Regions from separate parts of the Pseudoalteromonas sp. TB51 genome, predicted to be linked through region 2. Evidence: predicted binding sites of a transcription regulator. Region 2 holds the regulator's gene; each other region holds the start of a gene.
What was found. Region 2 encodes sigma-54, which starts transcription at its own class of promoters, with help from an activator protein. Its sites were predicted from a motif close to GTTGGCACGNNNNTNGNNT; they were not measured.
Positions count from the first base shown of each region.

Region 1 (9,475 bases), on a different contig from region 2:
CACTTGATTTGGTGTTTTCATATCCAAACTTAAGTGCGGTCGCATTTCATTGTATATAAATATCGATTCTTCAACGAGCTGTTTTAACTCTGCCATATTGCGACATTTATACAGTAAAAACTCTTGCTTTAATATCCCGTTAATACGCTCTGCTAATGCGTTTTGATAACAGTCATACCCATCGGTCATCGATGGTCTAATGCCCTCTTTTAATAGCGCATTTTGATATACTTCAGAGCAATATTGTAAACCTCTATCTGAATGATGAATGGCATCACGTTTATATACGCGTTGCTTAATTGTCATTTCTAATGCTCTGACTACATCGGTTGCTTTCATTTCATCACTCAGCTCATAACCCATTATTTTTCGACTGTAAGCATCAGTGACTAACGATAGGTAATGCACGCCTTGCGCTGACTTTACGTATGTAATGTCACTAACGAAGACTTCCTCGGCCGCAGTAGGCATGTATTCCTTTAGTAAATTGGGATGCTTGCGCATCCAATGGTTACTGTTTGTTGTTTTAGTGTAATTTTTCTTTGGTTTTACAAGAAAGTCATGCTCTCTCAAATAATCAAAAAAACAATCACGACCTAGTTTAATGCCACGCTCTTGCAGGTCTGGCTTTATCATCAGATAAAGTTTCTTCCCACCAATACGAGGCATGAATTGCCGCCAGTACATCACTAATTCTTTGACTGGCTCCAATTCTTTATTCCGAGCATCTATTCTGCGCATAGCTTGATAGTAACCTTGTCGCGTTACGCCATATGCACGGCATAACGGAGTAAGCTTTATTTGATGGTTTTCTTTTGCGCGCGTGATAGCTCGGATATGTACTTTTTTCGCAAGCCCGCTCCATATTCTTCATCCATAATATTAATCATTTCATCTTTGATTAAATCCTTTAGGCGTAACTCTTCTATCTCGCGCTCTAAACGTTTAATTTTTTGTGCTGGGGTTTCTTTCGATTTAGGCATGTTGGCTATATAAGTTGGTTTAGACCAATCTAATTTACCATGTTTTCGCAGCCATACCAGAACGGTACTGCGGCCTTGAATACCGTAATGACTTTGCGCTTGTTTATAGGTGAAGTCGCCTTTTTCTACTTGCTCAACAATAGATAATTTAAAGCCTAATGTATAATCTCGCTGAGTACGCTTAACGTCTTTAATTTTAGTGGTTTTCATAAAATAAGTCCTAAATGTGTAAACACATTTCAGGACAAGACACGCTTAAAAGTAAAAAAGGGCAATTAATATTGCCCTTTTTTTATGTATATTAATTGCTTAGCTTTATTATAATGCCACTAAGCTTTGCGTGAGCATTGCTTTAATTTGTTTAACTATGTTGGCTTCTGTTTCGGGTTCAAATTGTTGAATACGCGGGGTATGGATATGCCCAGTAGGAATGCTCGAATTTAGCGCGTCACGCAGGCGAATACTACGATACGATATTTCGTTAGACAAATAACCACCCCCGCCGCCATTTACCGCAACACTGTTTTTAAGCGCGCCGTATGAGCCGGCTTTAAAGGTTTTAGCAAGTGTAGTTACTTCGCGGTTGTCGATTACTTTATATGGGCCTTTGGCGTTTTGCATGGCGCTTACTGGTAGGCTAAATTTTACAAACTCATTACCAGGTAGTGGGCGGCCATTTAACTTGGGTATAACAGGGCTTGTTTGCGTACCGCCGTAGACAATATTGGCGTTATCTGGCGCGGTTACGCTGCGGCGTTTACCAGGAAAGTGCTCTAAATCAAACTCGGTTCTGCCCATGCTAACCGTTACAACCATGTCGACGTTGTTAAGTGCATAGTAGGGGGCAAGGAGTGATTCTATTATACCTTGGTCAAAGTCTTCGTAGCGTACTGGTACCATAACCGTATTAATTTCGGCGCTAACGCCATTGTAATTAATAACTTGGCCATCGAGTAACAATGCGGCGACCCCAGATGGGTTGCTTTGGTTGATATTTTTGTCGAGTAAAAAAGGGTCAAATCCGGTAAGTATAATTTTTTTATCACTGCCTGATGAAAAAGCTAAATCGGTACGGCCTCGGCTGCCCTCTTCAAGCATGCTTAGCAGCGTATTTATTTGCGCGTCAGATAGCTCAACGTTAGCTTCGGTTGTACGTATTACTTTGCTTGAAAGCAAGCGCGCCCAGTAAAGTGCTCGGTCGTCGTAATTGTTAGTTTTAATAATGCGTTGCTTAGCGCTTTCCCACAGCTCAAAACTATAGGTTTGAATGAGCTGCTTTGCCTCTTTAAAGTTATTGAGCGCTTTAAACTGTTGCTCAAAGGTGGTTACTTCTTTATTAAAGGCCGATAACACATTGGGCATTGCTGTTTGTGCTTTGCTGATGCGTTGTTCTTCAACGGTGAGTGGATTACTTAAAGCTGCGAATGAAGAGGCCATTAAGCTGGTTGCTAGTAATACTTTGATCATGATACTCCTAATTAAGCCGTTGTTATTTGAGTAACTTACTATCCTACTATTAAACAGTGAGGGCAATTATTTAAAGTTGAATTAACTGATATCTGGTACGGATGGAATGTTACATTATTACATTTTGATGAATTTAGCAAAGCGCCGCACTTCTAGCGGGTTATTTCCTTTACTATAGATTTAATAAAAAACACGGGAATAAAATAATGGTTTCTAGAAGAGAGTTTTTATTTAGTGCAGGCTCGATTGCGTTTATTGGCTTATCGCGCAGCGCAATGGGTAACGTTGCTTTACCTGAAGTAACAACAAAGTTACCTGCTTATGGCCCATTAATAGCCGACCATCAGGCCTTATTAGATTTACCTAAAGGCTTTAGTTATCGGGTTATATCGGCACTTGGCGATAAAATGGATGATGGTTTAGACGTACCCGACCGTGCCGATGGCATGGGTTGCATTGCATTAGATAACGAACGCGTAGCCCTTATACGTAACCATGAGTTACAACCTAAACACATTAATAAAGCGTCTGATTTAATTAGTAATCACAAAACCCCCTTAGCCTATGATTCATTTAAAAATGGTGTTGCTTTGCCTGGGGGCACTAGCCATATAATTTATAACTTAAAAGAGCAAAAACGCGAGCAAGAGTATTTATCGCTGTGCGGCACAATAAGAAACTGCTCAGGCGGTGTAACGCCGTGGGGGAGTTGGCTAACCTGCGAAGAAACCGTTATGGATAAAAGCGATGGCTTGTCTCAATCTCACGGTTACATTTTTGAGGTACCAGCCAGCGCCAAAGGCTTAATTAAGCCTGAGCCATTATATGATATGGGCCGCTTTAATCATGAAGCCGCCGCAATAGACCCACAAACTGGTATTGTTTATTTAACTGAAGATAGAGGCGATAGTTTGTTTTATCGGTTTATTCCTCATCATCGCGGTAAGTTAAATAAAGGCGGCACATTGCAAGCTATGGTAATTAAAAACCAGCCTCAGTTTGATAGCCGAAATTGGGATTCACCGGCCATGCCATTACACAGCGACCTTTTAGTTGAATGGATAACGCTCACAGACCCTAAAAGCCCAAATGATGACCTACGTAAGCAAGGTTATAAAAACGGTGCAGCCTTATTTGCAAGAGGAGAGGGAATACATTGGGGTAAAAATGAGCTTTATTTTTGCTGTACTAATGGGGGCAAAAAGCAGTTAGGTCAGGTAATGAAGTACACACCTTCAAAAAACGAAGGCACTGAGTTAGAGCAAAATGAGCCTGGTAAAATACAACTATTTGTAGAAAGTACAAACGAGTCGTTATACAACTTTGGTGATAATTTAACGGTAGCGCCTAACGGGCATTTAATTGTATGTGAGGATCAATACACTGACACGGTGAATAACCATTTACGCGGGGTAACACCTAAAGGAGAGGTGTATAATTTTGCTAAATTGAATGCGCAAACAGAGCTTGCTGGGGCGTGTTTTTCACCTGACGGGCAAACCTTGTTTGTAAACGTATACATGCCAACTAAAACGTTGGCTATTACTGGTCCTTGGGATAGTTTTAAGCTTTAAAGTGGTAAAAATACAAACGCTTAGTATAGGTATGCTAAGCGTTTGCATTTTAACAATCCTTGTAGGTTTACCAAATCCGTTAGCAAGCTTTAATCATCCTTGGTGCATTTACTACATCCTTTATGTAATAAGCAACGGGTCCTTGTAGTTTGCACTTCATCCTGTACCTACTTATGTAACGTATCCTTGTACCTTTATTAGTCCTTTAACTCTTATTAACATTCCTTGTATGGCAAAGTGGGTAATAAATTAATGATTTAGTTTACCTGCAGACGATTCAATGTGTGCACGTACAAACCATTGAAACTGTTCTAAGTCACCTAGCTGGCTGGTGATCATATCCTCTGATACTGGGTCTAAGTCAGACAGCGTGCCAATGGCTTTGCGGTGGTCGGCGTTTACGCCACTGTATACTTTGTCTAATGCACCTAAATGTTCTACTACAAAGGCTTTACCTAATGAGTATTCTTCCCATGTGCGGCGATCTACAATTGACTTAGGTGTACCTTGTGGCGTACCGCCTAATGTAGCAATCCGCTCTGCGATGGTGTCGGTCATTTCGCGAATAGCATCGACTTGTGGGTCTAACATTTCATGCACACCAATAAAGCTTGGGCCTACTACATTCCAGTGAATATGCTTTAAAGTAAGTTGTAAGTCTAAAAGCGCTACGAGTCGGTTATCGAGTGTTTCAATTGTTTTTTTTGCTGATTCGTTATCCATACCTGGGGCTGTAAATTCAATTGGGTGTTGTGAGTTACTCATAATGTCTCCCGTTGTGTAATTTGTTGTATGTAGCCATTGCTACCATTTAACTTGCAATACATGAAGCAAAGCCTATGCCTACCAAGTTTATTTATTTAAGTTGTTGATATTTAATGTTTTATTTTTATTTTGGTACGTAGGGTTAAAAAAGGAGGGACGTAGATTATGAATTTTATGCACTTATTTTTGTAAATTGTGCACAGTAATAAAAAAGCTGTGGCTGTTTATCGAAAGAGTTGAAATTTGTTTATGCTCAATAAGGCGTAGTCTGTGTAATACAGCTACCTAAAGTACCTAGCCTTACAATTCACGCCGTTATTAAATTGCCTTTAAAGCTCACCTTAATATTGCACGCGCTACAACCTCTAAATAAAACCCAGTAAATAAGCTAAGCAAGGGTATAAAAATATAAAGGTGCTTATTTATTACCTGCGTAATGATTAATTTAGGTGCTTTATAAAGGGCTAACGCTGCTCTTTTAAAGCCGCGCTACTGGGCTTTACTGCTTAGATTTTAAAAATCAGCCTTTGTACTTATTTAATTTCTTTAGTTGGTGAATGCTCACTGATATACTCCCGCCGCATTTTAATTGGGGTTATGTAAATAAATCATGAATTTTTTAAAAACACTGTTTACAACATCTATACTGCTTTTGTCTCACTCAGCACTAGCAGAAAATTGGAGCGTCACACAGCTTCACACAAATTTTGGCGATGCCTTAAATCCCTTTACCGGGGAGTCGTCATTTACACGCACCTACACCATAGAGCATGCCTCAGAGCATGACTTAGGTGATAACTACTTTTTTATCGACTTTTTAAACGACAGCCTTAGTGATGGTTTTCAAGATACGGGTATATATGGCGAGTGGTACACAACACTTAGCTTATCAAAAGCCTTTGGTACCTCTGTGCGTTATGGTGCAATAAAAGACACAGGTTTAGTGTTTGGTATAAACGCCGGTGAAGAGGGGTTAATGAAATATACCCCAGGCATCAAGCTCAGCTGGGATGCCCCAGGCTTTGATTTTTTAACAACCACTTTTGCAGGTTACATTGATGCCAACGGCGGCGTGCAAAAAGATCAGCTAGCCAAGCAAGACAACAGCATTTTTATAGACCTTGCATGGGGTGCTCCTTTTACACTAGCTAGCCAAGCATTTTATTTTACTGGCCACGTAGAATATATTTCTGGGCGTGATGACGAACTAGGCAATAAAGTTAATGAGTGGCTGCTTGCTCAACCCGCTGTGCATTGGGATGTAGGGCAAAACTTTAATTTAAACCCGCAGCAGTTAATGGTAGGGGTAGAGTGGCGCTATTGGTACAACAAGTTAGGGACTAATAAAATAGAAAATCAGCCCTTTTTACATGCTATTTGGGTATTTTAAGCACAGCTTGCTTTGCTAGGTTGATAAAAAAATAGCGCCTTTTGGCGCTATTTTTAGTCAGTGTGGTTGGAACTTTAAGTGGTTGGTTGTTACTCGTAACCACGAGGTTTTTTGGTTTTAATAACTGCAATATAAGCATGCCAACTGGCATAACTAAGTAAAGGCATAATTACAATAAAGCCCGTGGCACCGGTAGCAAAACCAACAGCTACCAATAAAAATATACAAATTGACCATACCACCATAGCGGCAAAGTTAGTTTTTACAGCGTTCATAGAGCTTATTACAGCGGTCATAATATCTACTCGGCGCTCCATCATTATTTGTGGAGCAAAAGCAGAAAGCGAAAATACAGTCACCAGTAATACCCCTCCTATTATGCTGCCTAACGTTAAAAACGCCGATAACTCTTCAAAGGTGGGATTGGCGTGGCTAGGATATAAAGCATGCACAAGCGCAGCTAAACGCATCCAAGCAATCATGATAACCATTAGCATTATTGCAAAGCCCCATTCGCCTACTGGGTTTCTAAACATCGACTTTATAGAGTGGCTAAATGTGGGTTTATGGCCTTTTTCAAGCTCCCATGCTACATCGTAAAGGCCTGCCGCGAAGGCTGGGCCTATTAATGCAAACGCCACGGTTGCAGGCAGTATTACTAAATATGTACCTGTAAACATTGCCCAGTAAACAATAGCAACAGGAATAAGGGTAAATATTACCCCGTAAATAAGGCTCAATATGGGCGCACGGGTCATGTCTTTAAATGCCAGTGCTAGCCAGTGAAAAGCCGCAAATGTGTTTACCTTATTGCATTCAATGCAGCGGGCAAATTCAGAGTGTTTATTAATCGTATTTGTTGTTGGCATAACAACGCTCCTTAACAAGGTGTCTCTTTAAGGTTTAGAACACATTGGCTTTATTTACAAATGTAAGGGCTGAGTAAAATTAGAGATTGAATAATTAAAGAGAAATTTTTAATTATTGGGTATCAATAACTTAATTTTTTTGTTTATAGGTAAAACTATACGAATGAAAATCTTGAATTGTTCAATAAGTAGTCGGTTTATTTTGTGTCATGCCTAAATTAAAGAATTATTGTAGCCCAAGTAGGTAGGCTACAACCGTAAACAATAATAAGTTAGATCATTTCAGCGTCGATGTGACGTATTAAGTTTGTGACCCAATTTACATACTGACGGTGAATTTTTTTGCCATTGTAATTAAGGTTTTTAGAGCTAACGTAACTAACACTATAAGCAGTTTCATCGAAGTTAATTGCAACTGTTAGTTGGTGAGTTCTAATGTTCAAAACACCATTAATTACTCCTGCAGATTCATGTGTACACTCCCACCCTAGTTTTATACAGGCTTTAACTATCCCTTTTTCGATCTGTTGAAGATCGCTATTCGTTGAAGAAATTTTTGGAATTGGATGGTCCTCAAAATTTTTAACTGGGACAGTTGTTGTGCAGCCTACAAAGAAGGTAAGTGCGGAGGCCATAAGTAGAAGGGAATGTTTTTTCATAATAGTCCTTTTTAATATTTAGCGAGCAGTAACCTAACTGCTACACGAGATTTACAGGTGCAATTATCGGTAAATTTACTTTTTAAAACCAGAGGTAATTTGTATTAAAGGATTATTTAAATTTAAAAAGTAATAGAGCTGCTTTATATAAAAATACAATATAAAACTCGTAGGTAGGTTAATAAAAAGTTAATATAAAGTGTTTTGTATGCTTTTGTATTTACAACCAGTCTAACAGGAACAATAAAATGGATGAGATAATAAATAATATTGATGTAAATCAGTATTTGCCGGCAGCAGTAATGTGGGCAACAAATATTCTAATGGCAATTGTTATATTACTAATAGGCTTATGGCTTGCGGGTAAAGTGCGTAATATGATTATTAGTTTATGCCATAAATACACTCACTTTGATGACACGCTGTTTCGCTTTTTAGGCAGTATGGCGCGCTATGTTATTTTAGCGTTTGTATTTATTGCCGTGTTAAACCGCTTTGGTGTGCAAACAGCTTCAATAATTGCGCTATTAGGTGCGGCAGGTTTAGCTATTGGTTTAGCGCTGCAAGGTGCTATGTCTAACTTAGCTGCAGGTGTAATGTTACTTATATTTAGACCTTACAAAGTAAACGACTTTATTGAAGCCGCAGGGCGCTTTGGTAAAGTGACCGAGGTTGATATGTTTACAACTATTTTGCAAACGTTCGATAATCAGCAAGTTATTATCCCAAATAGCCAAATTTGGGGAGCGCAAATTATTAATCATTCGCATCACCCTATTCGTGGCGTAGATATGCACTTTGGTGTGGCATACGATGAAAACACCGACGCTGTTCGCAAAGTTATTGATAGCGTGCTTGAGGCTCATCCACACATACTAAAAGACCCTGCTCCTTTTGTTGAAGTAGAAACACTAAACAACAGCTCGGTAGACTTTTTAGTAAGACCTTTTTGTAAAGGCGAGCACTACTTCGAAATTTTATACACGGTGCCAGAGCTGATTAAAAAAGCCCTTGATGAAAACAATATCGAAATTCCATTCCCACATCGTAAAGTTATTTTAGTTAACGAGAATAAAGATTAAGGCTTAAGCCTAAGAGCACTTTTTAAGTGCTCTTTTTTTGTCTGAAAAAGTTACACGCCTGTGTAATTTTTTCTTTTATAAATTACCTCAAATACTACTTTTTTGTCTGTACAGCCCTTTTTTTACTAGGTTGGATGGCTGGTCTTTATTTTGCATTTGCATAGTCGCTTTTAATATAAAGCCCATAAAAACTATCGACCCATTAAATCAAATTGTATGAAGGACTAAACATGGCTGAATCATTTAAATACTCAGGCAATAAAGGGCATGGTGGCGAATTACATCAAAAGGCTTCTGATGAATACCCAACGATGACCACCGCGCAAGGGTGCCCTGTTAGCGACGATCAAAACTCATTACGTGCAGGCAAGCGCGGCCCAGGTTTATTAGAAGATCATGTAATGCGCGAAAAGCTGTTTCACTTTGATCACGAACGCATTCCAGAGCGTGTGGTACATGCCAGAGGCTACGGTGCTCATGGTTATTTTGAAACCTACGATACGCTTGAAGATTTAACCTGTGCTGATATTTTTCAGCGCAAAGGTGAAAAAACACCGGTATTTGCACGGTTCTCAACTGTGGCAGGGAATAAAGGGTCTCCCGATTTAGCACGTGATGTTCGCGGGTTTGCTGTTAAATTTTACACCCAAGAAGGAAACTGGGATTTAGTGGGTAACAACATACCT
Region 1 covers NZ_AUTO01000176.1:32-9,506, forward strand. The annotation lists partial or broken gene L650_RS23695 (IS3 family transposase) at 1-842, opposite strand, end outside; partial or broken gene L650_RS23695 (IS3 family transposase) at 842-1,193, opposite strand; gene L650_RS0109130 (hypothetical protein) at 1,302-2,450, opposite strand; gene L650_RS0109135 (alkaline phosphatase PhoX) at 2,657-4,024, shown strand; gene dps (DNA starvation/stationary phase protection protein Dps) at 4,274-4,789, opposite strand; gene L650_RS0109145 (nucleoside-binding outer membrane protein) at 5,400-6,179, shown strand; gene L650_RS0109150 (DUF2189 domain-containing protein) at 6,269-7,048, opposite strand; gene L650_RS0109155 (hypothetical protein) at 7,321-7,707, opposite strand; gene L650_RS0109160 (mechanosensitive ion channel family protein) at 7,956-8,789, shown strand; gene L650_RS0109170 (catalase) at 9,020-9,475, shown strand, end outside.
Region 1: dps (DNA starvation/stationary phase protection protein Dps) is a predicted target of sigma-54. The motif match lies at 4,853-4,871, and genes of this name have one in related genera.

Region 2 (8,021 bases):
CTTAAATATGCAAGACCTCTTAAAAGCAGGAGTATTATAAATGCAATTTGAAGATCTCTATCAACCGCTAAGCGATGATGCCAAAGCACGCGCCAAAAAAGTAAAACTACTCATATGCGATATTGATGGTGTATTTTCTGATGGCCGAATTTACCTCGGTAACCAAGGCGAAGAATTAAAAGCATTTAATACAAAAGATGGTTTTGGCATTAAAGCGCTGATCAATAGCGGTTTTGAAGTTGCGGTTATTACGGGGCGTCACTCAGAAATAGTACAAACTCGCATGAGCAGCTTAACTGTGCAACACATTTATCAAGGCCAAGAAGAAAAACTTATTGCTTATCAAGAACTCAAAAACACTTTAAAGTTAACTGATGAACAAATAGCCTATATTGGCGACGATGGTCCTGACATGCCAGTAATGGAGCGCGTTGGCTTTGCCGTTGCAGTAAACGATGCTCACCCGCTTATTAAGCGCTTATCGCATTACACTACGCAAATGCCTGGCGGCTTTGGCGCCGTTAGAGAGCTCACAGATTTACTTATGCTAGAGAATGGCATAGCGCTTACAACACAAGGCACCAGTTCATGAATGCAGCACGCGTTATACTCAGTGCGTTATTCATCGGCTGTATGGTTTGGCTTTGGTACCCTTATTTTACCCAAACAAATGTAGCGCCAGAGCAAGAACCTGAAGTAATTGCAAAGCCCGATTACACCGCTATAGAGCTTAAGCAAACAGCCTATGACGAGCAAGGCAAAATAAGCCATAAAGTCACAGCGGCTAAAATGGAGCTATACCAACAGCTTGGTTTTACATTTTTTGAAAAACCTATTTTCACCTTGTATAACGAAAAACAAACATGGCGAATAAATGCAGACGAAGCAACGCTGTACGAAGATAAACAACTTATTTTAGAAGGCAATGTGGTTGCTAAAAATTTAGTTGATAACGCCATGATAGATAACATCAATGCCGATAACATCGAAGTCGACATTAAAGCGCTAACAATGCGCTCTGAGCAGCCAGTGGTTGTCACTGGGCCTAATTTAAAAATTGTCGGGAAAGGCCTTGAAGCCGATTTAAAAACCGAAGTAATAAAACTAATTAACCATACGCGAACAATATATTATGACCAATAAACTCACTAAAATACTTATTATCCCATCGCTAATGCTTGCATTTAGCGCCTCTGCTGCTGAGCCTGCTGCTCAACCGCCAGCAAATCAAATTTCTATTAGTGCAGACCGTCAAGAAGGCCAACTTAAAGAAAACGTAGGTATTTTTGAAAAGAACGTCGAAATTGTACATGGTAATCGAAAAATTACAGCCGACCGACTCGAAGTACATAAACGTGAAGACTTAGGGGATAACAAACAACTCCTTATTGCCACTGGCAGCCCAGCCTACTTCGAAGAAAAACAAGACGATGGTACCGTAATGAGCGCCAGTGCAAACGAAGTACGTTACGACGTAGCAAAGCGATTTTTAACACTTGTAGGCGATGCTGAAGTCGCGCAAGCCGGTCAAAAAATTAATGCTAAAAGTATTACCTACGATATGCAGCAGCAGCTTATTAGCGCAGAAAAAGACGAAAACTCCACGGATCGTGTCCACACAATTTTAGTGCCTGTTGAAGCAAAAATTAAAGAAAAAACAGGTAACGAAGGTCAACCATGAGCACCTTAAAAGCAGAACTATTAGCAAAAAGCTATAAGGGCCGCCAAGTTGTAAAAAATGTAGGCCTTGAGGTAGAAGCCGGCAGCATTGTTGGCTTATTGGGCCCTAATGGCGCAGGTAAAACCACCACCTTTTACATGATTGTAGGGTTAGTACCTAGCGACAAAGGTAAAATTTCTATTGATGATAACGACATTACGTTATTACCTATGCACAGCCGCGCCCGCTTAGGCATTGGCTATTTGCCGCAAGAGTCATCAATATTTAGAAAGCTGACAGTTTATCAAAACTTAATGGCTATTTTAGAAACGCGTAAAGAGCTCAATAAAGCCGCGCGAGAAGAAACGCTTAACAACTTACTTGATGAATTTAGTATTCAGCATATTCGCGATAGCCAAGGTATGGCGCTTTCTGGTGGTGAACGCCGCCGTGTAGAAATTGCCAGAGCACTGGCAGCAAACCCTAAATTTATTTTATTGGATGAGCCTTTTGCTGGTGTTGATCCGATTTCAGTGTTAGATATAAAGAAAATAATAGAACATCTTAAAAACCGTGGCATTGGCGTATTAATTACCGATCACAATGTAAGAGAAACCCTTGATGTTTGTGAAAAAGCCTACATTGTTTCTCATGGGGAGCTAATTGCATCTGGCACCCCAGAACACGTATTAAATGACAAAACTGTACGCGATGTTTATTTAGGCGAGCAATTTAGGCTGTAACATTTAAGCCACACCTACAAGCATCTGCTAATATTAATTATAACAACATAAAAGGATTGTTAGAGATACATGAGGCAATCATTACAGCTGCGCATGGGCCAGCAACTTACAATGACTCCACAATTGCAACAAGCGATTCGCTTGCTGCAGCTCAGTACATTGGATCTCCAGCAAGAAATACAAGAAGCACTTGATAGCAACCCGCTATTAGAAGTAGAAGAGCAAGATTACACGGAAGAGTCGGCTGGAAAAAATGAACAAAAAGCAGATACGGATGATGTAACCGTAAGCGCATCGGCTGACGATACAACCAGCGAGTACGAGCAAGACAGTGGCGAAGCTTTAAATAAAGACACCGTTAGCGATGATATGGCAATGGATGTAACTTGGGATGAGTACATGAGCGCAGCCCCTGCGGCATCCTCAGGCCCAATGCCAGAAGATGAGTCTATTTATCAAGGTGCCTCTACTGAAACGCTACATGAGTATTTAATGTGGCAGCTTCAGCTTACTCCTTTTAGCCCCACTGATGAAGCCATTGCTATTGCCATTGTAGAAGCTGTAGATGACTCGGGTATTTTAACGCTAAGTTGCGAAGAAATTTTAGAAAGCTTTAACCAAGAAAACGATGACGAAGTTGAAGTTGAACTTGATGAAATAGAAGCCGTTTTAAAGCGTATTCAGTTATTTGACCCTGTAGGTATAGCCGCGCGCAGTTTACAAGAGTGCTTGTGCATTCAGCTAAACCAGTTTGATAAAGACACCCCTTTTATAGAACAAACTAAAATGATCTTAACCGATCACATTGATCTATTAGCGGCACGCGACTATCGTACATTAATGAAAAAGACTAAGCTTAAAGAAGACGAGCTTAAAGAGGTCATGACCCTAATACATACCCTCAACCCAAAACCTGCAGATACAATAGTAAGGGAAGAGTCGGAGTATGTAATACCGGATGTGTCGGTTAAAAAAATAAAAGGCCGCTGGGTGGTAGAGCTAAACCCAGATAGCATGCCAAAAATACGCGTAAATAGTCAGTACGCGGCTATGTCACGTACCGTAAAATCAAGTGGTGATAGCCAATTTATTCGCTCTCACTTACAAGAAGCTAAATGGTTTATAAAAAGCCTTGAAAGCAGAAACGACACGCTGCTTAAGGTAACAAACTGTATTGTAAAACAGCAACAGGCATTTTTTGAACATGGCCCAGAAGCCATGAAGCCAATGGTTTTAAACGATGTTGCTGAAATGGTAGAAATGCATGAATCGACAATTTCGCGTGTTACCACGCAAAAATATATGCATACGCCACGTGGTATTTTTGAGCTTAAGTATTTTTTCTCAAGCCACGTAAGCACTGAAAACGGCGGCGAGTGTTCATCAACCGCAATACGTGCCCTAATTAAAAAGCTAATTGCCGCGGAAAACTCAGCTAAACCATTGAGTGATAGTAAAATTGCGGATATATTGGCAGAGCAAGGAATTAAAGTAGCTAGACGCACAATAGCAAAATACCGTGAATCGCTAGCTATTCCACCGTCAAATCAGAGAAAGAGTTTGATATAAGACGTAAAAAACAAAGAGGAAATGCTTATGCAACTAAACCTAACTGGTCGTCACGTAGAAGTAACTGATTCACTTAGAGACTATGTAAATAATAAATTTGCAAAGCTAGAAAGGCACTCAGATCATATTAGCAATGTGCATGTCATTCTCGATGTAGAAAAACTCAACCAAAAAGCAGAAGCGACTATTCATGTAAGTGGCGCAGATTTATTTGCCTCAACAGAGCACCAAGATATGTATGCCGCTATAGACTCGTTGATTGACAAGCTCGATCGTCAAGTCATAAAACATAAAGAGAAGCTTGCTAGACACTAATATTATGAAATTAAGTACATTAGTATGCCAGGACTGCAGCAAAGCTGCGGTCCTTTTTAGTAGTAAAAAAAGAATTTTAGAGTTTATCAGTGAGCTTGCTCATGAAAAGCTCCCCTACTTACCACAACAAGATATTCTTAATGCGCTGGCAAGCAGAGAAAAGCTAGGCAGTACTGGTATTGGCCGGGGTATCGCCATTCCTCATAGCAGAATGGGTGGCGTAGAAGAGCCGCTGGCTTTAGTACTTGTTAGCGACACGCCTGTTAACTTTGACGCTATTGATAACTGCCCTGTTGATATTTTTGTTGCACTCATCGTACCAGATGGCGATAACCAACAGCACCTAAAGACTCTGGCAACCATAGCTGATAAACTGAGCAACAAAGAATTTTGTAAACAGCTGCGTAGTGCTAAAACCGATGCAGAGCTGTATCAAGTAATTGTTGATCAATCGTAGTAAATACTAAGGGCTATAAATGGAGTTAATTATCATAAGCGGCCGTTCTGGTTCAGGTAAATCGGTTGCTTTACGCGTGGTTGAAGATTTAGGCTATTATTGCGTAGATAATATTCCGGTCAACCTACTGCCCTCTTTAGTGCGAAGTGTTTCAGATAACTATGACAAAATAGCCGTTAGCATAGATGTTCGTAATATTCCCAAAGAACAAGACGAATTTAACGATATTCTCGAGTACCTTCCTGACTTTGCCAAACCCACACTGTTTTATTTAGATAGTGATGATCAAACACTGATCAAACGTTTTTCAGAAACACGCAGATTACATCCTTTATCCATCGATTCACTGCCGCTTGATTTAGCAATAAAAAAAGAAAAAGAACTGCTTGATGTACTCGTAACACGCGCTGACTTTATGCTTGATACCACCGATTTAAGTGTGCACCAATTAGCAGAGTCAATTCGTGAAAAAATACTGGGTAAAAAAGATAAGCAACTTATTGTAACGTTTGAATCGTTTGGCTTTAAACACGGCATACCTAAAGAAGCTGATTATGTTTTTGATGCTCGCTTTTTGCCAAACCCCCACTGGGAGCCTGAACTTAAACCGCTTACGGGCCTTGATCAACCAGTAAAAGATTTTTTGGCAAATCACAGCATAGTGCAAAAATTCACTTGGCAAATTCAAACCTTTGTACAAACTTGGTTGCCACACTTAGAGCGTAATAACCGTAGTTACCTCACTATTGCAATAGGCTGTACTGGTGGTCAACACCGCTCGGTTTATTTAGCGCAAGCCATTGGTGAGAGCTTTGCTATGACGCATCCGAATGTCAAAATTCGTCATCGTGAGCAAGAAAAGTAACCTTAAAATAATAACCTGTTCAGTTTAGGTATAGTAATTTATGCGCTGTGAAGACACATTTTTAATAAAAAATAAATTAGGCTTACACGCCAGAGCGGCAACGGTCCTTGCGCAATTAGCTGTGCAGTTTGATGCTAAAATCACCTTACACCAAGATGATAAAGAAGCCGCAGGCGACAGCGTATTAGCTTTAATGCTACTTGAAAGCAGTAAAGGTAAAGAAGTTAAAGTAGTCTGTGAAGGCCCTGATTCAGAGCAAGCTTTGCATGCGGTTGGGCAATTAATTGCACAACGATTTAACGAACAAGAATAATTTAAAGCACCATAGCCTTATAAGTTAAAGACTTATCAGGCTGAACTATAAAGATTTAGTAAATTAGGGTATTCCGACTCGCCTAATTTAGTGCTTTAATTTAGGATAATAAAGCCATGCCCCTGCTAAATTTGGTTACTTAATTTTAAACACTAATTTAGTCCCAGCATTGGGTTTAGCACAAAAAATAAAGAAAATAACAGTGGGCAACTCCACTTACTAAACACCTTTCCATTACACAAAAATATTTAGGATGCCAATGCCAGAAGCGTTTGAACAAGACTATCCACTACAGCAACTAAAACAAGTGACTAAATCACTTAATAGTGGGCAATTTGTTCAAGTAAGACGCATGCTAGCAAAAACAGCACCTTGTGATACAGCACTGCTGCTTGAATCCTCTCCGCATAAAATTAGACGCATGCTTTGGCAACTGGTTGACCCAGATGTGCAAGGGGATGTGCTAGAAGAGCTCTCTGAAGATGTACGTTTAGGTATCATTGCACAAATGGAACCTGAGCATATTGCCGCGGCCACTGAGGATATGGGCCACGATGATTTAGGTGAAGTCCTACGTAGCCTACCTGATACCGTGTACAAAGATGTGGTTAGCGCTATGGATACGCAAGACCGCGAACGCGCTACACAGGCCTTATCTTACCAAGAGCGCTCTGCAGGCGCGCTAATGAACACCGATACGGTGACCATTCGCCCAGACGTTACACTTGATGTTGTGCTGCGTTATATTAGGCTACGCGGTGAGCTGCCAGAGGGCACCGATGATTTATACGTTGTTGATAAACATAACTGTTTTTTAGGTGCATTATCACTTAGTACACTGTTAACTAATCCGCCTGAAAAAATTGTTCAAGATTTAATGGATGAAGACTGTGAGTCTATCCCTATTTCGATGGATGAAAGTGAAGTTGCTCAGCTATTTGAGCGCCACAACTGGATATCGGCCCCTGTAGTCGATGATAACGCCCACTTGCTTGGACGTGTCACTATTGATGATATTGTTGATGTTATTCGTGAAGATGCAGAGCACAGCTTATTAAGCCTTGCCGGTCTTGATGATGAAGAAGATACCTTTGCACCTGTTTTAAAAAGCTCAAAAAAACGCTCAGTATGGCTTGGCGTTAACTTACTCACAGCCTTAGCTGCCGCCTTTGTGGCCAGCTTTTTTGAAAGCACCTTAGATATATTACCTATTTTAGCTGTACTCAATGGCATTGTGCCCTCAATGGGTGGTGTAGCAGGTAGCCAATCTTTAACTCTGGTTATTCGCGGTATTGCCGTGGGCCATATTAACCAAACTAACCAACGATTTTTAATGGCTAAAGAGCTGGCGATAGGCGCATTAAACGGGGTTATTTGGTCAATACTTATAGCCAGTGTAATTGCGCTTTGGCAATGGGATTTTATGCTTGGCGGCGTGCTCGCATTTGCAATGTTTATGAACCTTGTAGTGGCTGGTGTTGCTGGCGCATGTATTCCTATTTTATTGAAAAAAATGAATATAGACCCTGCACTTGCCGGTAGTGTTGTACTTACAACAGTAACTGATATTGTCGGTATTTTTGCCTTTTTAGGCACCGCAACGTGGCTACTTATTTAGCAACCTGAGCTCAGGTTAAGTAGCCACTACACACTAAAACATATAATTAAATTGGTGAGCCCGGTGGCATTGGTAAACCACTGAAGTTTTCAGGCCACTTACCTACTTTTAAAAACTGTTTTATTTGCTCTGCTAAATACTGTTTAAACGCGCTTTCTCCTACACTGGTATTACTTAACATTGAGTTTTGATTGTACTCTTTACTTAGTTTTACCAAGTAGTAACGTAGCTGCGCCTGCACCTCTGGGCTTACCTTGTCACTAGTGACTAAATCAGCCATATTTTTTGCAGTTAAAAATTGCACCCGCTGGGTGATTTTGCCTTTCATTGTATTAGGTGATGACACATTAAACACCTGGCTGTAAAGCTGCTCTAGCAACTCATCTAAGCTGTAAAAATTATAATTACGTACTTGTTGTTGAGCTAAACGATTTAAACGCTGTGGGTTTAATAATAACGATAAACTATGCTGCACAGCTAC
Region 2 covers NZ_AUTO01000310.1:30,455-38,475, forward strand. The annotation lists partial or broken gene L650_RS0119095 (KpsF/GutQ family sugar-phosphate isomerase) at 1-40, shown strand, start outside; gene kdsC (3-deoxy-manno-octulosonate-8-phosphatase KdsC) at 41-592, shown strand; gene lptC (LPS export ABC transporter periplasmic protein LptC) at 589-1,143, shown strand; gene lptA (lipopolysaccharide transport periplasmic protein LptA) at 1,133-1,681, shown strand; gene lptB (LPS export ABC transporter ATP-binding protein) at 1,678-2,403, shown strand; gene L650_RS0119120 (RNA polymerase factor sigma-54) at 2,473-3,972, shown strand; gene hpf (ribosome hibernation promoting factor) at 4,000-4,287, shown strand; gene L650_RS0119130 (PTS sugar transporter subunit IIA) at 4,292-4,744, shown strand; gene rapZ (RNase adapter RapZ) at 4,764-5,609, shown strand; gene L650_RS0119140 (HPr family phosphocarrier protein) at 5,650-5,922, shown strand; gene mgtE (magnesium transporter) at 6,182-7,540, shown strand; partial or broken gene L650_RS0119150 (zinc-dependent metalloprotease) at 7,587-8,021, opposite strand, start outside.

Region 3 (4,244 bases), on a different contig from region 2:
AACTTTACCGTCAACTTTAACGCTGTATTGCTCAGCGCTAACACCTTTGTTATTTGCAGGTTTTGCTGCAGGCTTAGCGTTTGCATCATCAGCACTTGGCACTGCTTCAAAGGCATCTGGGTTGTTACGGTTTTTAATAAATTTAAGGCCAACCTGTGGGAATAATGCATAGGTAAGCACATCATCTATTTGCTCATCAGCAAGTGTTAAACCTTGTTCTTGCGCTTCTTTTTGCAGCTCTGCTTCAAGCGATGCAAGCTCTGGGGCTATATTATCTGCAGGGCGACACGTAATAACCTCGCTGCCATCAAGCACTCGCTCTTGCAGCTCTTTGTTCATAGGTGCAGGTGTTAAACCATACTCGCCTTTTAAAACACCGGCGGTTTCTTTGGTAATTGTTTTATAACGCTCACCCGTAAGCACATTTAGTACTGCTTGTGTGCCTACAATTTGCGATGTTGGAGTAACTAGCGGAATAAAACCTAAATCTTCACGCACGCGTGGGATCTCAAGTAATACTTCATTTAGCTTATCTGCTGCGCCTTGCTCTTTAAGTTGGTTTTCCATGTTGGTTAACATGCCACCAGGTACTTGCGCGAGTAAAATACGGCCATCAACACCTTTAAGGCTCCCCTCAAAGGCAGCGTACTTTTTACGTACATCTCTAAAGTAAGCCGCTATTTCTTCTAGCTGGTTTAAATCTAATTCGGTATCGCGGGGCGTACCTTCAACAATCGCTACAATGGTTTCTGTAGCTGAATGACCGTAAGTCATACTCATTGAAGAAATAGCGGTATCAAGCATATCAATGCCTGCATCAATGGCTTTTTGATACGTAGCTGTACTTAAACCTGTGGTTGCATGGCACTGCATAGCAATAGGGATAGAAACGGTTTCTTTTAGCCCTTTAATAAGTTGCTCTGCATCGTATGGTTTTAATAAGCCTGCCATATCTTTAATACAAATAGAGTGACAACCTAAATCCTCTAGCTGTTTTGCAAGGGTTAACCACATATCAAGGGTATGCACAGGGCTTACAGTATAAGAAATAGTACCTTGCGCGTGGGCACCTACTTTTACAGCCGCTTTAATTGCCGTTTCTAAGTTACGTACATCGTTCATGGCGTCAAAAATACGAAATACATCTACACCATTTTTGTGGGCACGCTCAACAAACTTTTCTACCACGTCATCAGCATAGTGGCGGTAACCCAATAAATTTTGCCCACGTAATAGCATTTGCTGTTTAGTATTAGGCATTGCTTTTTTAAGGGCACGAATACGCTCCCACGGATCTTCACCTAAATAACGAATACACGAGTCAAACGTAGCGCCGCCCCATGACTCAATAGACCAATAACCGGCATCATCAAGTTTGCTAGCAATAGGGAGCATGTCATCTAAGCGCATACGGGTTGCAAGTAAAGACTGATGAGCATCGCGTAAAACAAGTTCTGTTAATTTTAATTTAGCCATGTGTGCCTCTTATTTATTTTTTGATTTGTACTGAGCAATGGCAGCACTAATAGCAGCGATGTGCTCGTTTGGCACACCTTGAGATTTTAAAGATGGTGATTTAACCGGTATTGCAACTTCAGCCTCGTCAAAACGAGCAACCAAGTTAGACATGAATGACACAGCACCAATCAATATTGAAAGAAATACAAACACGCCCACCATGCCCGTAAGCATCAAGCTACCTGCGGTTGTGAGTACAGCTCCTATATCCATTTTTCTCCCCCTGCACTATATAGCGATATAAAAAACCGCTTTATTTAAATAATTATTCACCGAATGATAACAAAACTTTTAACTTTGTCCACCACCTGTCAATTGGTAAAACCAATTAAAATTAAACTAACATACAGTCACAATAGTTAACATAGCTAATACAGGGTTAAATTAGCTTAGATATAGATGATAAAAATAACCGTTATAGGCAAAGGTTATATGGTTAAACCCAAAAAAACTTAAAAACTATAAAAAATAGTAAGTTAAACGGCAGGTAAAAAATTAGTTTGGGCTAAAATGTAAATTGGTCTTACCAAGAATAGTAAAGAAGCGCACAAAAAATATTTATTTTTTACTCTCTTTACAATAGTGTGAATAAGTTACATCGTTAAACGTAAAACTTACCAATCCTAAATTTATAATCCTCGCAAAAAAACCATAACTTATTGAAAATTAATAAAATTAAACTCTGGCACGCAACTGGCATTATTACTTTCGAACGAATTTGATAACCAAGGAGAAAACAATGTTACGCTGGACAATTACATTTTTAGTTATTGCTTTAATCGCTGCAGTGTTAGGTTTTGGTGGTATCGCAGGTGCCGCAGCTGGTATAGCAAAAATTATATTCTTTATCTTTTTAGTACTTTTAGTGATTTCTTTAGTTTCAGGTGCGCTGCGCGGTAAATCGCCCAGGTAGCTACTAACATACTTAAAACACTAAACAATCAACATATACAAGGAATTACATTATGAACTCAACAACTTTAAAAGCAGCACTAATCGCCGTATTTGCAGGTTTCTTTATGATGGGTTGTGAAGACAACCACGCAGAAGAAGCAGGTGAGCGTATTGATGAAGCAGTAACTGACGTGCAAAACTCTGTTGAAGATGCATGTGAAAATGTTAAAGAAGGCGTTAACGCAGAAGAAACTAACTGTTAATCTGTTTGGTAACGTAAAAAACGGCTTTTAATAAGCCGTTTTTTTGTGCGCGAATAAAAAGCGGCTTCTAACTCTTAAAATGCATAGCCTACATTAACGGGTGTGATTTTTATGCTAGCTTGTTAAAATAGCGAAAACTATTACTTATTAGCAATTATGGCACTGACCACCACTTACACACTTGATAAACCCTACTACTACGAATGCTTTGACGAGTCCCACTCTTATAGTAAAGCAGCTAAGCCAAAGTATTTTTTGCTGGCATTACTGGTGTGCTTAGGTTTAATTAGTATTTACGCTATGGACGATCACTACCTAGGTACATTTTTAATAATGCTGGGTGTATTAGAATGCGTTGCCTTTTATTACCGCAGGCCTTGGTGGGTTACGCGCCAAATGTTTAGTCGTGCTTCGGGCTCAACGGTTACTCTTTCATTTACCGATGACGTAATTAGCACCGAAAACCACTATAAAAGCCATACATTTAAGTGGGCAGAAATAACCCATATTATTAAAACCAACCACGGCTACTTAGTGCACCATAATAAAGGTATGCAATATATTTCTAGCAGTGTATTAACCGATGAAATGCGCGATTTTATAAACAAAAAAGCCACTCAGTGAGTGGCTTTTGGTATAGCTAAGTGCATTACTCAGCTAAGTATACGTGTTGATTAAGCATTGCCCGGATTAGGGTTAGACTTTTCAGCTTGTATACGCATGTAAATCTCTTCACGATGCACTGAAACGTCTTTAGGTGCGTTAACACCAATTCGAACTTGATTTCCTTTAACACCTAATACAGTAACAGTTACTTCGTCACCAATCATTAGGGTTTCACCTACTCTACGAGTTAGTATTAGCATTCTCTTGCTCCCATGTTCCAATAAATTATAAGATTCCGCTTGACCATTTTAATGAAAAATTGATTGAAAAGTAAGTAAAAACTCCCAAACTATCCATTTTCTGTTAAAAATTCTGAGTGTAACGCTCTTACTGCTAGTTCTAAATACTTCTCGTCAATTAAAACCGATACCTTGATTTCTGACGTCGATACTAAAACTATGTGTATGCCTTCTTGCGCCAATGCATCAAAAAATTGATGCGCTACACCACTGTGAGACTTCATTCCTATGCCAACAGCCGACACTTTTGCAACTGTTGTATCACTAGAAATGCTATCAGCCTGCAGATTTACCTGTTGTTGAGTTAGTAAATCGTGTGCTTGCAAATAGTCATTTGAATGCACAGTAAAAGCATAGTCTATTTTTTCAAAGTTATGATTAACTTGACTAATCATATCTATTTCGATGCCATTTTCTGCAAAAAGTTTCAAAATTTTTGTAAGAGAATGAACACAGTATGGTACGCCATATACCTTTATCAAGCATTCGTCACGATTAAACGCAATCCCCGACACAACCTTAGTTGGCATATCGCTCTCCTCAAAACTTATTAGCGTTCCTTCATCGGGCTCAAAACTCGAAAGCACCCTTAGCGGCATTTTATGATTACCAGCCGACTCAACAGCACGAATATGCAATACTTTTGCGCCTAAGCTTGCCAGCT
Region 3 covers NZ_AUTO01000108.1:6,829-11,072, reverse strand. The annotation lists gene oadA (sodium-extruding oxaloacetate decarboxylase subunit alpha) at 1-1,476, opposite strand, end outside; gene L650_RS0105300 (OadG family protein) at 1,486-1,731, opposite strand; gene L650_RS0105295 (DUF1328 domain-containing protein) at 2,258-2,431, shown strand; gene L650_RS0105290 (hypothetical protein) at 2,484-2,675, shown strand; gene L650_RS0105285 (YcxB family protein) at 2,832-3,299, shown strand; gene csrA (carbon storage regulator CsrA) at 3,350-3,541, opposite strand; partial or broken gene L650_RS0105275 (aspartate kinase) at 3,631-4,244, opposite strand, start outside.
Region 3: L650_RS0105295 (DUF1328 domain-containing protein) is a predicted target of sigma-54. The motif match lies at 2,200-2,218, and genes of this name have one in related genera.

Region 4 (9,475 bases), on a different contig from region 2:
ACGTAAACGCTGGTTAGCTAATATTTCTCATGAACTAAGAACGCCAATGAGCATTTTACTCGGTGAGCTCGAAGCTATGTTGCTTGGGATACGTGAACCAAATAATAAAAATATTAGTTCTGCTAACGATGAAGCGCTGCATTTAAAGCGCTTGATTGACGACCTACACATGTTAAACAGCGCCGAGCTAGGCGGCATGCATTACACCATGCAACCTACCGACGTAGGCTTTTTACTTAACTCCATAGAGCAAAAGTATCACGTTATTTTTGAGCAGCACGCTATTAATTTTTACCTTCTTAATAGTGCTAACAACACCACAGTAAACGCAGATAAAACACGTATACTGCAATTGCTAGATAATATCTTAATGAATGCGGTGCATTACGCCCAGTGCTCAACTATTTCTTTAAGTGCCAATAACGTAAATATTAAAGGCCAAGCCTATTTAGAGCTTATAATAGAGGACAACGGGGTAGGCGTTGAGCAAACGCATTTATCGCACTTGTTTGAATATTTATACCGTGTAGACAGCTCTCGCAATCGCCAAGAGGGAGGCTCTGGTTTAGGTTTGTCTATTTGTCAGCATATAGTTAAAGGTCATAATGGCGAAATATCAGCCGAAAAAGCCAGTATGGGCGGGCTTGGCATTGTTATTAAATTACCCTTATTAGTTCAGTAGAGGATAAGTATGAGTGAGCAAATACTCATTGTTGAAGATGAAATAAAACTTGCCAATTTAATGAGCGACTTTTTAACAAGTCATCATTATCAAACGCACCTTATTCATCATGGTGATGAAGTACTTAGCTGGCTTGAAAGTAATAAGCCAAGTGTTATTTTATTAGATATTATGTTGCCAGGGCAAAGCGGTATAGAGCTGTGCAAAGCGATAAGAAAGTTCTCTAATGTGCCCATTATTATGGTTTCGGCAAAGGTGGAGGAGATTGACCGGTTACTCGGACTTGAACTGGGCGCCGATGACTACATTTGCAAACCGTTTAGTTATGCTGAGCTGGTGGCGCGAGTTAAAGCAATTTTAAGACGTGTTAATACCACAAAAGAGCCGGTAAATAATGCCATGACACTGGATGAAAGTACTTACAGTGTAAATTATAAAAATAGCAGTATAGAACTAACTAATTTTGAATTTCAGCTATTTAAGCCTTTGTATTCTAACCCTAACAGAATCTATTCACGCGATAGCTTAATGGACACCATGTACGCAGACCAACGTATAGTTAGCCACCGAACTATAGACAGCCACATAAAAAAGTTACGTAAAAAGCTTGATGAAGTAACGCAAACCGACAGCGTTATTCAGTCGGTTTACGGTGTGGGCTATCGGTTTGTTCACCCTCAATAGCTAAACGTGAGCGCAGTTTTACTCATCGTCAGCGTTTTTAATACGCTCTAAACGGTCGAACTCTTCGTATTCGGCCGCTTGTATTTCATCGAGTACCGCATCTACGTCTGCAGATTCGTTACTGTCTTCAAATTCTCCGCTTAGCACGGTGTTTGGCGTTAAGCTGGCCTCTTCAAACAGTGCCCACATTTCTTTAGCGTAATGGGTGTTTAATAGGCTAGGTGCAAACTGCGCATAATAACGACGTATGTTGTTTACATCGCGCGTAAACATTGCTTGCGCACTGTTATTGGCTGCGGCGTTTACAGCTTGTGGAAGGTCAATAATTACAGGCCCTTTACTATCAACAAGTACGTTAAATTCTGATAAGTCACCGTGGATAATACCAGCGCACAGCATTAATTTAATATAATGAACCATCATACTGTACTGCTCAATAGCGTCTTGCTGTGTAAGGGTCACATGCCCTAACTGTGGAGCAACATCTCCGTCTTCATCACATACAAGCTCCATTAACAACACGCCATCAATACAGTAATAAGTATCAGGAACTCTGACGCCAGCGCGTGATAAACGTGAAAGCGCGTCTACTTCTGCATTTTGCCAAATTTCTTCTTCTAGTTGCCGCCCATAACTTGAGCGTTTACCCATGGCGCGGGCTTGGCGTCCGCCTCTTACTTTTCGGCCTTCTTGATACTGAGCTGCCTTTTTAAAGCTGCGTTTAACGGCATCTTTGTAGACTTTAGCACAGCGAATTTCGCCACCGCTGCGCACCACAAATACATCCGCTTCTTTACCGCTCATTAAGCGACTTATCACTTCATCAATTAGGCCATCATCAACGAGTGGCTGGAGGCGTTTAGGTATTTTCACTGCGATACAACTAGAAAAATTGGAAGATTAAACATGTATGTTAATAAGTCCTTAGTATGTTAGCTCTCAAAACAGGTGTTGAAAGTGGTTTTAAGTAATTAGTTATCACAATAACCGAAATACCGAATAAGGTAAAAATAACATGATAAAAATCGGATTTATTTTTATTTCCTTATTGTTTGCACAATGTTTGCATTTTTTAAGCGTACTTTATATTCATACCCTTTATTAATATTTAACCCAAGGTGACCACGATGAAGCATTTTTCTACTTTTGCCGTTGCTGCATTATTATCAATGGCTTTTTCAGCCAATGTTGCAGCCAGAGGCGGTGATAACCCACCACCTAAACCTGACTTTTCAAGCATAGATGCAGATGGTGACGGTGTGATTAGCCTTGCAGAATTTAGCGAAAGTGCGCCACCGCAAGGCGATGCGCAAACTATTTTTGACGAAATAGATGCCGATGGGAATGGCGAAATTAGCGAACAAGAATTAAGTGAACACAAGCCACCACGCCGTGCACGTTAAAGGAGATAAATATGATCAACAGTATTGGTAGCTCAGCGAGTTTTATGACTCAACAATCTAGCCAAGTAAGCGCTTTAACTTCAGAGCAAACTGAGTTTGTTAAAGAAACACTTGCAGAATTTGATGCACAAAACCTAAGCACGGAAGATGCGCAAAGTATTCAAGCCGCTTTTGAAGAGCAGGGGATCTCGCCTACAAAAGAGTTGGCTGATTTAATGAGCGAACTTGATTTTGACGCTAAAAGTATTGGCGATGCAGGACGCCCTGAAGGGCAGCGCCCGCCGCAAAACTCGCTAGAATCTGTTGATACTGACGAAGTGGTTAGCTACTTAGATGAGTTATTAACTGAGTATTCAAGCCAGCTATCTGATGAAGATAAAGAATCAATTCTTTCATCGGTACAAGAAAAATTTGGCTTAAGTGAAGGTGATTCACTGCTAAATGTAACTGCTTAGGTGTTATAACTTGAGGTAAAGCTGACTGTTTATCCTTAGGTCTTAAGTCCAAAGCCCGGCAATTATTTTGTTGGGCTTTTTTAATATACCAATTCGCTTAATTGATCACGTATTATTGCGCATTGGTATTACTCCGCTTGAGGCAAAAAAATCGCGCTAATAGCCCCTAACAAACCGAGCAGGCTATACAACAAAATAAGCTGTGCGGTTGATAAAAATGCTTCTAAAAGCCCTATACTGCCTAACATTAAAAGCAAAATGCCTATTACAGTATTACTAACCGACACGTAATCAGTGCGTTTATTGCCTTGTGCCATATCTACTAAATAGGTTTTACGCCCGAGCCGCACGCCTTGATGAGCAATGCAAAGCAAAAAATAAAAACCAGGTATTACCCAAGCATATTCAAACAGCTGGCTATACCATGTAGCTATTACAAACACGCTCACGCCGTTTATGGTGACAAGCAACGCACTGATCACAAGCACCTTTTGGCTAGAAAAATCGCTGAGTCTTCCCCATATTGGCCCAGAAATTAAACTTGCTAAGCCAGACACGGCTAAAAATACTGCCAATAATGAAAATTCAAACTGCTGAGAGCTTGCTAAAATAATATAAAAAGGCGCGCTTAGGGCTGAGCAAAGTAAAAAGGCGTGGGTAATTACAAAGTGTGCAAATTGTTTATCTTGATAAAGCAGCTTTAATTTACTTAGCGCATTTAAAAAGCCATTTTTACCGCCTTGCGTCGCCCCTTTGTATTCGTTTATGCGGCTATAAAAAAGTGCAGCAACAACCCACAAAACAGCGCCTAAACACAGCGCAATTAATACCGTATTTTGCTCTTTTTGCCCCGAAAAAAACCACATCATTAAACCAAAAGTGAGTGTTGCAAAGCCGGCAATACTTGCCGCCAGGCCACTAATATTGCCCCGCTTCTTTTTAGGAATAACTTTACCTAATACATCTTTAGCGGCAATAGAATTAAACCCGCGGGCGAGGCTAAAGAGCACCAGCAGAGCTAAAATTGCATAGCCAGCCTCAGCGCCTTCTAGCACAAATGAAACACCAACCATAGCGCCAATACATACCGCTTGTGCAAATGCACCGCAAACCCATACCCACTTTCTTACTGAGAGTTTACGGATAATATTGGCTATCGCTAATTGTGGTAATAAAGAGCCCGATTCTCTTATAGGCACCAGCCACGCTATAAACGCGCTTGGTACGTTTAAGCTTTGCATTAACCAAGGCAGAGTTATTTTAGGGTTGAGGAGGGCATCGGCAAATTTACTAAAAAGCTGACTTGTTAATAAAAGAATAAAATTACCGGCCACTTCTTTGCAGTCATCTTCGTTTATGTCTTTACAAGCGCGTGCGTCTTCATCGTTGTTAAGGCGTTTATAGACTTGCTCTTTAGTGAGTTTTTTCATACTGCTAGCTACACAATTTGTTTTGCTCTTTGAGGTACGAATCTACAAAGTGTTGTTCCATAGGTTTAGAAAAGTAATAGCCTTGTAGGTGAGACACACCAATTTCTTTTAGCATGTTGGCTTGCTCTAGAGTTTCTACACCTTCAGCGACTACTATAAAATCTAGTGTTGAGGCCATTTGCACAATCGCATGAATTATACTTAAGCCTCGCTTATCCATATTTTGAATGAAACTTTTATCTATTTTTACTATGTCTACACCAATATCTAACATGCTCGACAAGGATGAGTACCCAGTACCAAAGTCGTCAATAGAAATACAAAACCCTTGTTTTTGCAGCTCTTTTACTGCTGCTAAAAAGGTGAGCTTATCCTCAGCAAACACAGATTCAGTGATTTCAAGGTGCAGGTTTTCTGGCTTTACGCCGTATTGATCAACGATATTTACAACCTTAGTGACAAAATCAGGGTCTTGAAGTTGTATTACAGATACATTAACGCTAACAGCAATAGGGGGTTGTACGTTTTTAAACGTGCAAGCTTGCACACACGCTTGTTCAATCACCCATAAGCCAAGTTCGGTTATGAGGTTGTATTGCTCGGCAATGGCAATAAATTCATCAGGAAATATCGCTTCGTCATTTAATTGCCAGCGTAAAAGTGACTCAAACGAGGTCACCTTCGCTGTTTGGCTATCCACAATAGGCTGAAACACTAACCGCAAGCCGTTGTCTTTTATTGCACTTGCCAAGCGCTTACTGAGTAATTGTTCGCGCTCTTGTTGGCGCTTTAAGTCGTTGTTGTAAATATTTACGCAGCCTTTGGCAATACGTTTTTGATGGTACATGGCTAAATCTGCTGAACGAATTAACGCGCTTAAATCGCCCTCATGCTCAGGAAATAACGCTATGCCAATAGTGGCAGATACCCAGCTTTGGTATTTATATCGTTCATGCTCGGCACGAATGCTTTTAATAACCTTTTTGGCAAAATCAAATAAGTCTTGTTCATCCTCATAGGTTGTTAAAATTAAAAATTCATCTCCGCCCCAGCGGCATTTGTATAAGTGGCGGGTGCAAACGTTAGTGAGTCGCTCGGCTATTTCTTTAAGTACTTGGTCGCCAACTTTATGACCCATAGAGTCATTAATTTGCTTAAAGCCATCTAGGTCTACAAATAGTAAAGCGAGTTTTTCCTCGGGATGATCTGCCAGTTGTTTATTTGCCACTTTTAAAAAAGCGGTGCGGTTTAATAAACTTGTTAGTGGGTCAGTATTTGATAAACGGTAAATTTCTTCTGTGCGTGTTTCTACTTTGCTTTCCATTTCGTTAAGTAATTCGCGGTTTTGATTTCGTAATTTTATGGCCGTTTGGGTAAATGTGGCCGACTTATAAGAAGAGGCGACCATAATTGCCGAAAAAGTAATGCCCAAAAAGCCTAATACATAGTGGTAATAGTCATCAGATAAGGTTAGTACTATAGAGTAAGGCATTAATAAAATAATGCTGTAACACACCGAGGTAAAGCGACTACCCGAGAGCAAATTGGCTGAGCCTCCAGCAAACGCCGACAAAATAGCTATTGTGGTGGTAATTTCAACGGTGGATGAGCTTTTATGAAACCACAGTGCGTAACATGACCACGAAATCGCGGTCGCTATACACCCCACCGAAAAGCGTTTTAAAAAGCTATTTGCATTAAAAGGCTGGTTAACTTCTTTGGTGTAGTTAAAGTAAATAACATCCATTAGCCTTGCTGCTAAAACAACCAGCATAAAAAAAAGCCAAATTATTTTTTCTTGATTTGTTCTCTCATCCGTTAGGTCAAATGCAAATACAAGTACAAAGCTAACTAACGCCGAAACACCAATGCCAGATAAAGCATTAGAATATAAAAGTTTTACGGCTTCTCTGCGTTCATCACTATTTAAATTTTTATATTGCACTCATTAAAGCCTTATGAAAAGTAATGCGGGTAAAGCAGGTTACATTTTATAAAAAGACAATAATAAATATAGTTTAATGACAGGGAAAATGCAGATTTTAAATAAAAAAATGCCCATAACACAATGTCTTGTTATGGGCTGTTAGATTAAAAGTCGCTGGCGTTATGTCGTTCGCTAAGTTGCTCTTCTTCAGGGCCCCAGGTGCGATTAACACGTTGACCACGTTTAACAGCGGGGCGCTTTGCTATTTGCTCTGCCCAGCGCATTACATGAGTGTAAGAGGCAACATCTAAAAACTCAGCGGCGTCGTATAATTTTCCAAGCACCAACGAGCCATACCAAGGCCAAATGGCAATGTCGGCAATAGAATATTCACTACCCGCCATGTATTCGTTTTCACTTAAGTGGCGATTTAATACATCGAGCTGGCGTTTAGTTTCCATAGTAAAACGGTCTATTGGGTATTGCATTTTTGTTGGTGCGTAGCTATAAAAATGACCAAATCCGCCACCTAAATAAGGCGCTGAACCCATTTGCCAAAATAGCCAATTACGGCACTCGGTCTTGGCTTTAAAATCTTTTGGGATTAGCACATCAAATTTTTCTGCCAAGTATTGTAAAATTGAACCCGACTCAAAAATGCGTGTTGGTGGCGTGGTAGAGTGATCCATTAGCGCAGGAATTTTAGAGTTTGGATTAATATCAACAAAGTCTGAGCCAAATTGGTCGCCTTCGCCAATGTTAATTAAATAGGCATCGTAGTCGGCATCGGTTAGGCCAAGCTCTAATAACTCTTCAAACATAATGGTCGCTTTTTGGCCATTAGGCGTGGCTAATGAATAAAGTTGAAACGCATGCTTGCCAATGTCTAAGGTTTTGTCATGAGTGGCGCCGGCAATAGGGCGGTTAATATTAGCAAATTTACCACCACTTTCGCTGTCCCACGTCCAAACTTTAGGCGGCGTGTATTCGTGTTCATTACTCATAAATAACCTCAATTTAAAAATGTAATTAATTTATATACTCATAGATAACAAGCTGGGGGCGTAAAAAATTAATTAAAGGCAATGAAAAAATTATCGTGCTTTTAATTTATCTGCTTTGGCAAGTTTATACCCTAAAAAGAACCCACTTAACGCACCAAAAAGGTGACTTTCGAACGAGACATGAAAGCGTTGTGGTAGCACGCCCCAAATAAATCCGCTGTAAAGCACTGCCACTACTAGGGCAATAACAATAGACTTAAACGAGCGCCTAACCACGCCATAGCACAGTATAAATCCCCATAAACCATAAATAACGCCGCTTAATCCAACATGAAAACTACTTCGACCAAAGGCCCACACTAATAGCCCGCCAATTAACGCAGTAAATATAAACACGGTATAAAAGCGTTTTACACTGTATTGGCAAATTAGCCAGCTTAGTACAGCAAAAGGCAACATGTTGCTAGCAAAGTGCCACCAGCTGCCATGTAAAAATGGGGCGCATAAAATACCGATTAACCCTTGAACGCTGCGAGGGTAAATACCTAAACCATTAAGCGTAATGCCAGGTAAACTATTGATCACTTGTAGTATTAGGCATATAAAAACTACGCTAAATATTGCAAATCGCGTACTGGTTATCAGTGAAGATGATGATGGGGTAGTTGGCATATAAACGCTTTAGTAGGATTGTTTTGTACCAGTATAGGAGTATGTTTTCGCTATTAAAAGCGATTTAATAAGCGCGGCGTTATACGCCGCGCACAGGGGTTATTTTAACCTAGTTTAGTTAATAGTTTTTTCGCAGCAAGCTCTGAACTTGCTGGGTTTTGGCCTGTAATCACTAAACCATCTTCGAGCGCTAATACGCCCCAGTCGTCGGTTTTTTGATAATCGCCGCCTTTTTTAATGAGTTCATCTTCAACTAAAAATGGCACTACGTCTGTTAATTGCACGGCGGCTTCTTCTGAGTTAGTAAAGCCTGTTACTTTTTTACCAGCTACCAGCGCATTGCCCTGTGCATCTTTAACATTTAAAAAAGCGGCACTTGCGTGGCAAACAGCCGCTACTGGCTTTTGCTCTTTTACAAACTTTTCAATAAGTGAGATTGAATCGCTGTTATCTACTAAATCCCATAGTGGGCCGTGGCCGCCTGGGTAAAATACTGCGTCAAAGTCGCTGGCGTTTACTTCACTTAACTTTTTGGTGTTTGCCATAAGTGTTTGTGCTGCGCTGTCGTTGTCATAGCGCTTTGTTGCATCGGTTTCAAAGTCTGAAAGCGTGCTGGTTGGGTCAATCGGCGGTTGGCCACCCGCAGGGGATGCAAGTGTTACCTCTGCACCAGCATCAACAAATGCGTAGTAAGGTGCTGCAAATTCTTCTACCCAAAAACCTGTTTTTTCGCCTGTGTTGCCAAGCTCTGAATGTGAGGTAAGTACCATAAGTATTTTTTTAGCCATAACAATATTCCTTCGATTAGTGAGTAAATTAAAGCTTGGTGTTAACCAAGGTGCTGTAATAACTATATGCACTTAAAAGGATTTAAACAACGATGATAAATTTAACTTTATTGATTTAATTATTGATACAATTATTGGGTTGAATAATCATTGGTGGGTTTGTGATGAAAGTGTCGTTTGAGCAACTTAAAAGCATGGTGGTATTTGCGCAAATTGTCGAGCAGGGCAGTTTAACCGCGGCTGCAAAGCAGTTGGGGTTAACGCGTGCGGTGGTAAGTTATCACCTTAAAAAATTAGAAACGCAATTAGAAGTTACGCTACTAAATCGCTCAACCCGCACTATGGCGCTAACTGAGGCGGGCATTGCGTATTATGAGCGCTGTAGAGTGATCACAGAGCAAGCAAACGCAGCTAATCAGCAAATAGAAAA
Region 4 covers NZ_AUTO01000235.1:15,226-24,700, forward strand. The annotation lists gene L650_RS0113215 (ATP-binding protein) at 1-682, shown strand, start outside; gene L650_RS0113220 (response regulator) at 692-1,366, shown strand; gene L650_RS0113225 (PA4780 family RIO1-like protein kinase) at 1,385-2,239, opposite strand; gene L650_RS0113230 (EF-hand domain-containing protein) at 2,494-2,769, shown strand; gene L650_RS0113235 (hypothetical protein) at 2,781-3,224, shown strand; gene L650_RS0113240 (MFS transporter) at 3,353-4,654, opposite strand; gene L650_RS0113245 (putative bifunctional diguanylate cyclase/phosphodiesterase) at 4,659-6,599, opposite strand; gene yghU (glutathione-dependent disulfide-bond oxidoreductase) at 6,746-7,585, opposite strand; gene L650_RS0113255 (rhomboid family intramembrane serine protease) at 7,676-8,257, opposite strand; gene L650_RS0113260 (type 1 glutamine amidotransferase domain-containing protein) at 8,362-9,045, opposite strand; gene L650_RS0113265 (LysR family transcriptional regulator) at 9,210-9,475, shown strand, end outside.
Region 4: L650_RS0113230 (EF-hand domain-containing protein) is a predicted target of sigma-54. The motif match lies at 2,417-2,435, and genes of this name have one in related genera.